DNA from 2 places in the Brevibacillus nitrificans genome. Region 2 is predicted to be linked to the other one. Evidence: a T-box and tRNA genes for the amino acid it is inferred to sense, from the RefSeq annotation. Region 2 holds a T-box; the other holds one or more tRNA genes.
What was found. The T-box of region 2 lies ahead of EDM59_RS24685 (arginine--tRNA ligase). A T-box ahead of a tRNA ligase gene usually reads a tRNA of that ligase, here a tRNA-Arg.

Region 1 (4,213 bases), on a different contig from region 2:
GCTGGGTGAGATGGGCTACAAATTCCAATTCGTTACACTGGCAGGCTTCCACGCTCTGAACTACGGGATGTTCGAGCTGGCAAGAGGCTATCGTGATCGCGGTATGGCTGCTTACTCCGAGCTGCAGCAAGCTGAATTCGCGAGCGAGGTACACGGCTACACGGCGACACGCCATCAGCGTGAAGTAGGTACCGGATACTTTGATGAAGTCGCGCAGGTTATTTCCGGGGGAACTTCTTCGACGACAGCACTGAGCGGATCTACAGAGGAAGAGCAGTTTCAGCATAATTAAGGCAATGCCAAATGTCTGAGTAAATAGAAGGCGATCAAAAAAGAATGGATAGAGACTCAGATTTTCTCTGAAATCTCTATCCATTCACGATTTACGCGTGGAAACTGCGGATTTCTTCCGATTCTTTTTTTAAGGTAGTAGCGTAGGCAATGAATCCAAGAGCGGCAGTTACGATGAGCAGCATGATCGTAGGTGTAAAGTCTCCACCGGACATATCTCTCATCCAGCCCATGATGTAGCTGGAGAAGCCACCTAAAATATTGGTGAAGCCCATAATACCAGCTGCTTTCCCGGCAGTCTCTTTCGTGGAATATTTCACGACAAACAGGTTTACTAAATGGAACATGCCTCCCTGCGTACCCATGGCAATTCCGAGGGATACTCCGGCAATCAGTGGATTGGTTGCGAAGTAAGCGGACGTGAGGAACAGCACGCATAGGATGAACCAGATGGAAGCGAGCAAGCCCGGGCGCTTCTTTTTATCAGCTAAAAAACCGCCGAGGATGACGAAACAGAGCGCGAAGATCCAAGAGAGGGATGTAATACCGGCCATCGCTTCGCGGGAAAAATGCTTGGCTTCAACCAAATACGTTGGCAGCCAGATGCTAATACCGAAAAAAATGAAGTAGGACATCAAATTACCGAAAAACACGATCCAATACCGGTAATTGGTGAGGAAGCTCTTTTTCTCTTCTGAAGTTCGAGCAGTCGTCTCAGCCAAACGGATGTGAGCTAGTTCTTTTTGGCTGACGCCAGGATGTTCTTCCGGAGTATTGCGTGCCAAAAACACGAACAGCGGAAGGGAGATAAAGAGAGTAAAGCTCGCGAGAACGTAGAACGACACATGCCAGCTATACGTTGTGATTAAATACGTTAAAATCAAGGCACCGATGGCAGGTCCCAAATAGTTGCCGATAATCCATGATGCTTGAGCCCGCCCAATTTCCCGACTGTTAAACCAGTTCGAGATGAATTTTGCTGAGACCGGAATCATCATGCCTTCTCCAAGCCCAAGGATAATGCGGCTGAGCATAAACATCTCATACGATTGTGCCATACCTCCGGCCACCATCGTCACAGTCCATACGCTCAGGCCAATGATGGCTGTTTTCCTTGCCCCGAGCTTATCGATGATAACGCCCCAGAAAATATTCGACACAGAGTAGGCGATCGTAAATATTAACGTAAGTAAACCGACTAACGCGTTTTTATTAGGCCCGGTTAATCCGAGATCCTGCAGGAATTGGGGATCGGTCTGAATGATGGAAATGCTTAACTTATCAATTTGTCCAAAAAACCAAAAGAAAAAGACCGGTAGAGCTACGTAGAACCAGCGTTTTTGCTCAGTAAGCATGCGAAGTTTCACCTCGATCGTGGTAGTTGATTGACATAGGGGCATCTTTGGGCGGAGTCCTCTTTTTTCGAGTAGGCTTTCGTGTAGGAGCGGGCTAGTGTGAATCTACGAGTAAGCCTCCTTTCTTTACATTTCATCGTTTTAATTACAAAACATATGTTTTGTAATTAAAACATTAAAGCGAATTATAATAGTATTTCGAATATTAGTCAATTCCGTGAAAGTTATAAAAGGGACAGAGGGAGTCACTGCTGTATTTGCCAAAAAGTGAGTACCTGCATATAATAAGAAGGTAAGCGTGTTGTCAAACTATGTCCCCGTAGCTCAGCAGGATAGAGCGTCAGTTTCCTAAACTGTAGGTCGGAGGTTCGAATCCTCTCGGGGACGCCATACAGGTGCAAATGGTTGTTCGAAATGCGGTTCTCTATTACTTAGAGAGCCGCGTTTTCATTTTGCGGAGCTTCTTCAGCGTCAACTCGTCCACCAGCACCTAACGAACCCCTCGCAATTTCCTAGCTGTATATCCGAGGCTCTCCATTTAAAAAAATGCACGGATGTTTAGGCGGGCACTCTTTATCAAACTCTACAGAGAACAGGCTACAGAGGAGGATTGGAGTTTGGCCAGCTACGTGCAGTATTTTAACGACATCCTTGCGACATTCAACAATCTCCCAAACAAGCTGCTGAATGTGGTTGCGACGATCAATGAACCCCTCAGGAGCTTGACTCACACGTTGATCGTGACCAATGTTCTATTGGGATTACTCTTTCTAACCTCTCTTGTGAACATCTATATGCTATGGAGATATGGCAAAAAGTGAGCCCGTTACCGATGGTGTTCATCTCTAAAGGCATGGCTTAAGCAATAAAGGGAGGGAGAAAAGGGTGAAGCTTGTCGCTTCATCCTCTTTTTTATTTGCTGGCGGCAAAAGATGTCGCTGTATGGAGGAAAATGTAGACGAGCCGAGAACTTCTTACCTCAGGATGTATTTTCCAAAAAAATAAAGAGGAGGGGGAGCGAGTTTCTTGGTGGTACGAGTAAAAAAGAGCTTACTAGCTGTTTGTTTCCTGATGATGCTGATGCCCCCGTCATTTGCCGAAGCAGCTACCCATGTCGAGGTCGCAGTCGATCAGTTAAATATTCGTAGTGCGCCTGGAACAACCACGCAAATCGTGGGAACGGTCACAAAGGCAACGCGACTGCCAATCGTTACGGAACAAAAAGATTGGACACAGGTGAAGCTTGCCAGTGGAAAGACGGGTTGGATCAATAACAAGTACGTAAAAATGATCGAGGTCCCTCAGATCAAATACGTTAAAAGTACCGTAGACATGCTGAATGTTCGGGCAGAACCAAATGCAACTGCCCAAATCTTGCAGATTATCGATAAAAACGGCGTATTTTTGCAAGTAAAAAAACAAGGGGATTGGGCACAGATCAAGCTTTCCGATCAGGCAAATGGATGGGTAAACGTACGCTATTTGACTGAAACAGCTGCGCCAGCACCTACCCCTGCCCCGGCACCAACGCCGATTCCGACACCAACAGAGCCAGTCGCTCCTACGTATCCGGTTGATGCAGGGACAGGAACGATTGCACTGACCGAAGGAGTCGATGTGTACACGGCTCCAGACTTTTTGGGCACAGTGCTTGGTCAATTGAGCGCAGGAACGATTGTCAACCAATACGGCTATACAAATGGCTGGTATACGATCAATTACGCTGGAACGTACGCCTACATCTATAAGCCGATCGCACCGGATGAGACAGGGCAGACGGTACCGAGCGAAGTATCCGTGACTTTAGATCCTATTCCTTTACCGACTCCTGCACCAAATCCAGATCCCGCTCCGACACAGCAGGAAGCCTCGATTCGGGTAAAAAATGCCGATACCAATCTGAGAAGCGGCCCCGGAACCAATTATCCGGTCGTGGGGAATGCTCAGCCGGGTCAGGTGTTTCCCATCGTGCAATCGGAAGGTGACTGGTATTTGATCCGGATGTCCGACGGCTCTACCGCCTACATCGCCGGATGGATTGTAGAACTGATTCAGCCGACGACCAGCACCCCTTCTAACGGTGTAGATCCCTTGGGTGTAGGCTACAACGGCGGAATGGTCGGAAACGAAAAAGTGTACATCTACTCTACGCATAACCGGGAGTCGTGGAGAAATGTTGCCCGCAATACACAGGGAAGCTCTGTTGACGACCCGGAAATCAATATTACCTTGGTTGGAAAACGTTTGGGTGATCTGCTGCAAGCCAAAGGGATCGCGACAATGGTCAACCAGGATGACTTTGCCCAGAAGCTGGCGGAGCAAAAGAAAAGCTTCGCGATGTCCTACACGGAATCGTATAAAGCGGTGGCGGCAGCGGCAGCGGTGAGCCCGAATCTGAAATACATTTTTGATATACATCGGGATAGTGACGAGCCGCGCAGCAAGGTCGCCATCACCATCAACGGAAAGACGTATTCGCGAGTTTTGTTCGTAATCGGAACAGCCAACCCGACTTACCTGGAAAACAAGAAACTGGCGGAAGCTCTGCATGCACGATTGGAAACGAA
Region 2 (4,213 bases):
TGTGAACGACTTGACCATTGCCCCCCGATTATCCTCGATGACCACGAGATGATCCTGCTGCAGCTTCATAAGAGCTTTTTTCACCGTATTGCGATTGACGCCAACGCTTTCTGCCAGCTGTGTTTCAATCAACTTCTGCATGGGCTTGTAAGTCCCGTCCAAAATCTTTTGCTTCACAAACTGATAGGTTGCTTCGGTTTGATTTTTCAAAAGCTACAACTCCAACCATAGTTTAAATATTCATTATTATCAAAAAATATACACCTTCATGTACATACTGTCAAATTGTCACACAAACGGCCGTCTCCCTCACAAGAGACGACCCTCCCCCTACATCCGGTTTGGAGCAGGGAGTCCCAATACATGCAAGGCATCGTACATCGTTTCCTGAAACTTGACGGTCAGCCAAAGCCGGAACGCTTTTTTCTCTTCACTGGCTTTTAGAATCGGGCAGGATGCATAGAAGCTATTGAACGAGACAGCCAGCTCGTAAGCGTAATTGCACAGCATGTTTGGAGCCAATTCGCTGTGGGCGGCGACCAATGTATCCTGCCAGCCTGCCAAGTGCCTGAGCAGGGCATGCTCTGCTTTTTCGAGCTGCTGTCCTACGTCTGGCACCACTTGTTTGCTGCTGTACTCCTCGCCCGCTTTTCCCAAAATACTGACGGCACGTGCATGGGCATACATCAGATACACCCCGGAATTCCCGGTGGTTTCCGTCGCCTGCTGGATATCGAAAACGACCTCTGTGGCTAGACCAAAGCGCAAAAGGTAGTACCGGATCGCAGCTGCCGCTATGCTTCTGCTCGACAAGCCTTCTTTATCTGAACGCTTGCTTTCAATGACTCCTTCCATCAAGTCGAGTAATTCGGATATTTTGATCCCGATGCCTTGTCTCCCAGACATCGCATAGGAAGCTTTGCCAGATGACGTGTCGATACCCAATTCCTTTGCTGCCGCGGGACTGAGGGAGACCACGCCATAGCTGACGTGACGGAGCTTTTCCGCTTGGGGCGTAAAGCCCAGAATATCCAGCGCTTGCTTCACCATCGCTTGCGGGTATTGCTGCCGATAATCGATGACGTTGATGACCGTATCCGCTTTTCCGAAGCAGGCATCTGCTCCCGTGCTGTGTGTCGTCCACAGATCGTCCGAGAAGCGCTTATACCGGAAGTCTTTCTCCAGCAATCCAAATTTCCATAGATGGTAGGCAATATCTTTTGCGGTATAGGTCAATATCCCGTTTGAACGGACGAGAACCTTATCGCTGCTATGCTCTGATTCGCCTTCCTCAAGCTTGGAGACGCCTTGCCCCAGCACCCAGCACCCCGCCAGCTTTCCTGTAGTCTCTTGGTAAAAATGGGGGGTTTGCTTCAGCAGGTGGAAGGCCGAATGCCAAAAGCCTTCCCGGACAATATTGCTTTCCCAGACTAACAGATCATAGTCGATCCCGAACGCCTGCATTTCCTCCAGATGCTCACGTACGATTCTCTCCGCTACAAGCAGTCCAACCCAGGAAAGGTTCCCCTCCCCCTCCTCCAGTGAATGCAGCACGCGGATTCTCTCGTCCTTGAGCGGAGGATTCTGTTCGTATTCCTTGTTCACCTGTGAATAGATATCCCAGCAAAAATCGCCAAAACGTGCGTGCTGTTTCTTCTCGGGGACATTCAAGATCCCGACTACGGTATCCGCCAGCTGGTTGCCCAGATCGTCGATGTAGTTATGCACTTCTACCTGATAGCCGAGTCGTTTGGCGAGCCTTGAAAAACAATCGCCAATACACGAATTCCGTAAATGTCCGATATGCGCTGACTTGTTTGGATTGATGGAAGTATGCTCGATGACGACCTTTTCCCCGTTGTTTGTCGGCAGTGCGAATTGCTGCTGAGCCCAAAGCGCCCAGTTTATGTGCATATTGATAAAGCCTGGCGGAGCTACTTCGATTTTCTTGACCAGCTGATCGACGCTTCCGGCTTCCTCCAGCCTGCTTTTCAGCATCTCTGCGATCTGAATCGGGGGCTTGCGCAGTACTTTCGCTACTTGCATGGCAATATTCGTAGAGTAGTCGCCATGCTCCAAATGAGCGGGCTGCTCGACGTAGATGTTCGCGGCGCTTGTATACGCATGACCTGCGTCTTCAAACAAGCGCTTCACAGCTTCCTCAATCTTTCTGACAATCGTTTGGCTAATCATGACAGCTCCTCCTTTTCAAAAATAGAAAAGCCCTCGTCTCATCAAAGAGACGAAGGCTCATGCTTTCGCGGTACCACTCTTGTTGTCAAACTGACGTTCAACCACTCGATCAGATAACGGTCTTGGGCCGTGACTTCCTACAGGATCCTTTCAGAAGCCATTCTCGTGGGGGCGCTTCACGCATTGACTCCGTACCGGCTCCCACCCTCCCGGCTCGCTTGAACTTCTGTCAACGGTTACTATCCCAGTCATGGAATTTCTTGTATTTCTAAGATAGTATATCCATTTGGCTGAAAAATCAACTACCTCTCGAAAAAACGGTCCGCTCATCGTAACGGCGGAAGTCATGGGAGGAGGGGATTAGTCGACTTGTTTGGAGATACCAGCAATAACGACATCTATCACAGCTGATCGCCCCGCGGAGACTGCCTCCATCCCCCGTCGCAGGGCAGCCTTTACTTCCTCTGCCGCGGTCACCCGCTCTGCATATGCTCCACCTGCAGCCTCGGCAATTTTAGAGAAGTCCGCAGGCTGATCAAAATTTACCCAGTAGCTGTCCAGCTCCTGGGCACGGCCATTGGGGTACAGCCGATCTACGTTGTGCTTGGTCGCCTTCCATCCCTGATTGTTGTAAATAACCGTGAGAAAAGGAGCCTTGTATTTTCGAGACACCCAATGGACGGAAGAAGGAATGCTGAAGAAATAGCTGCCGTCTCCTGTCAGATTAACCACTGTTTTATCCGGTGACGCCAGCTTTGCCCCGATCGCTGCCCCTCCGTTCCAGCCTAAAGAAGTCCCTCCGCTGCCAAAAAAAGTCCCTGGCTTTCGACGGGGGAGATGCTGGTTAACCACCTTTGCATTGGTGATCGTTTCATTGAAAATGAGGGTATCCTCATCGACGACTTCACGCAGGCATGCTGTCAGCCATTCTGGGGTGATCGGCTGATCAGGCAGCTGCTGCTCTTTTTGCTGCCAAGCCTCTCGCTGGCGCTGATGCAGCGCGGTAATTCTTTGCTTCCGCTCTTCTATTTTGCCTATCGAAAGCGCAGCGCTCTCTATGCAACGATTTAGTTGCAGCAATGCCTCATACACGTCTGCCTTGAAATAGCGCTCGGAGGGCATCGACCAGAGGGGAAGCTGCTCCTTCAAAGGGTCGACGTCGATGTAATACGCTTTTGCGCTCTCCTGCGGCTTCTTAATAGACGGAATCCACGGTACATCCGCGTCCAGAATCAAAATCACATCAGCATCGGAAATGCACTCCTCAATCGAATAGCCGAGATGCAAGGGATGGTCCGCGGGAAAATTCACGTACGAGCTATAGTGCTCGACAACAGGGATGGAGAGCTTCTCGCACAGCCGGACAAGCTCTGGGACCACGGCAGGATTGCGACCTGCATAGGAAGTGATCACGAGAGGATTTTCCGCCTCCACAAGTGATTTCGTCAGTTCCTCGATCCCTGACTCGGGCAGTGCTGCACTCTCGAGGGGCGACCAGCCTTTTTTCGGCGAAGCTTCACGCTGCACATCCTCCTCCAGCACTTCTCTGGCTCCCGTGAGATAGACGGGGCCTTTCGGTTCGCTGTGTGCCAGCTGCAACGCTCGGTTTACAACCTGCTGAATATTGGTTCCGGTACGAATACTGTAATTCCATTTTACATAGGGCCGCAGTACCCCATGCTGGTCGTACGTATCCTGCAAAAAGTTGGCGGGAGATTTTCGTGCTCCACGCATTTCTTCTATAGTATAAGGAGTTTCGCCTGCGAAGATAAACACCGGGACGCGCGCTCGGGACGCGTTGTGAACAGCTCCCCCCAGGTTCTGCGTTCCTACATCACAATGGACAAAGACCCCCTGTGCTCTTCCCGATACTTGTGCGTAGCCATGAGCCGCACTCATCGCCACATGCTCATGGGGACAGATGATCACTTTCGGGAGGTCCCGCTTTTCTGCTTTTGCCTTCGCCAGTCCCTCGATGATCGTCGGATGGTCACTGCCGAAGTTCGAAAAGAGATACTCA

Region 1: it has a tRNA-Arg gene. The T-box ahead of EDM59_RS24685 (arginine--tRNA ligase) is inferred to sense a tRNA for this amino acid. The anticodon was not compared.

Annotation. Positions count from the first base shown of each region.
Region 1 is NZ_RHHU01000006.1:106,356-110,568, reverse strand. It holds gene aceA (isocitrate lyase) at 1-292, shown strand, start outside; gene EDM59_RS12465 (MFS transporter) at 384-1,646, opposite strand; tRNA gene EDM59_RS12460 (tRNA-Arg) at 1,960-2,036, shown strand; gene EDM59_RS12455 (hypothetical protein) at 2,264-2,467, shown strand; gene spoIIP (stage II sporulation protein P) at 2,673-4,213, shown strand, end outside.
Region 2 is NZ_RHHU01000017.1:308,389-312,601, reverse strand. It holds gene EDM59_RS24690 (GntR family transcriptional regulator) at 1-210, opposite strand, end outside; gene EDM59_RS24685 (arginine--tRNA ligase) at 331-2,193, opposite strand; T-box leader at 2,236-2,454, opposite strand; gene EDM59_RS24680 (thiamine pyrophosphate-requiring protein) at 2,554-4,213, opposite strand, start outside.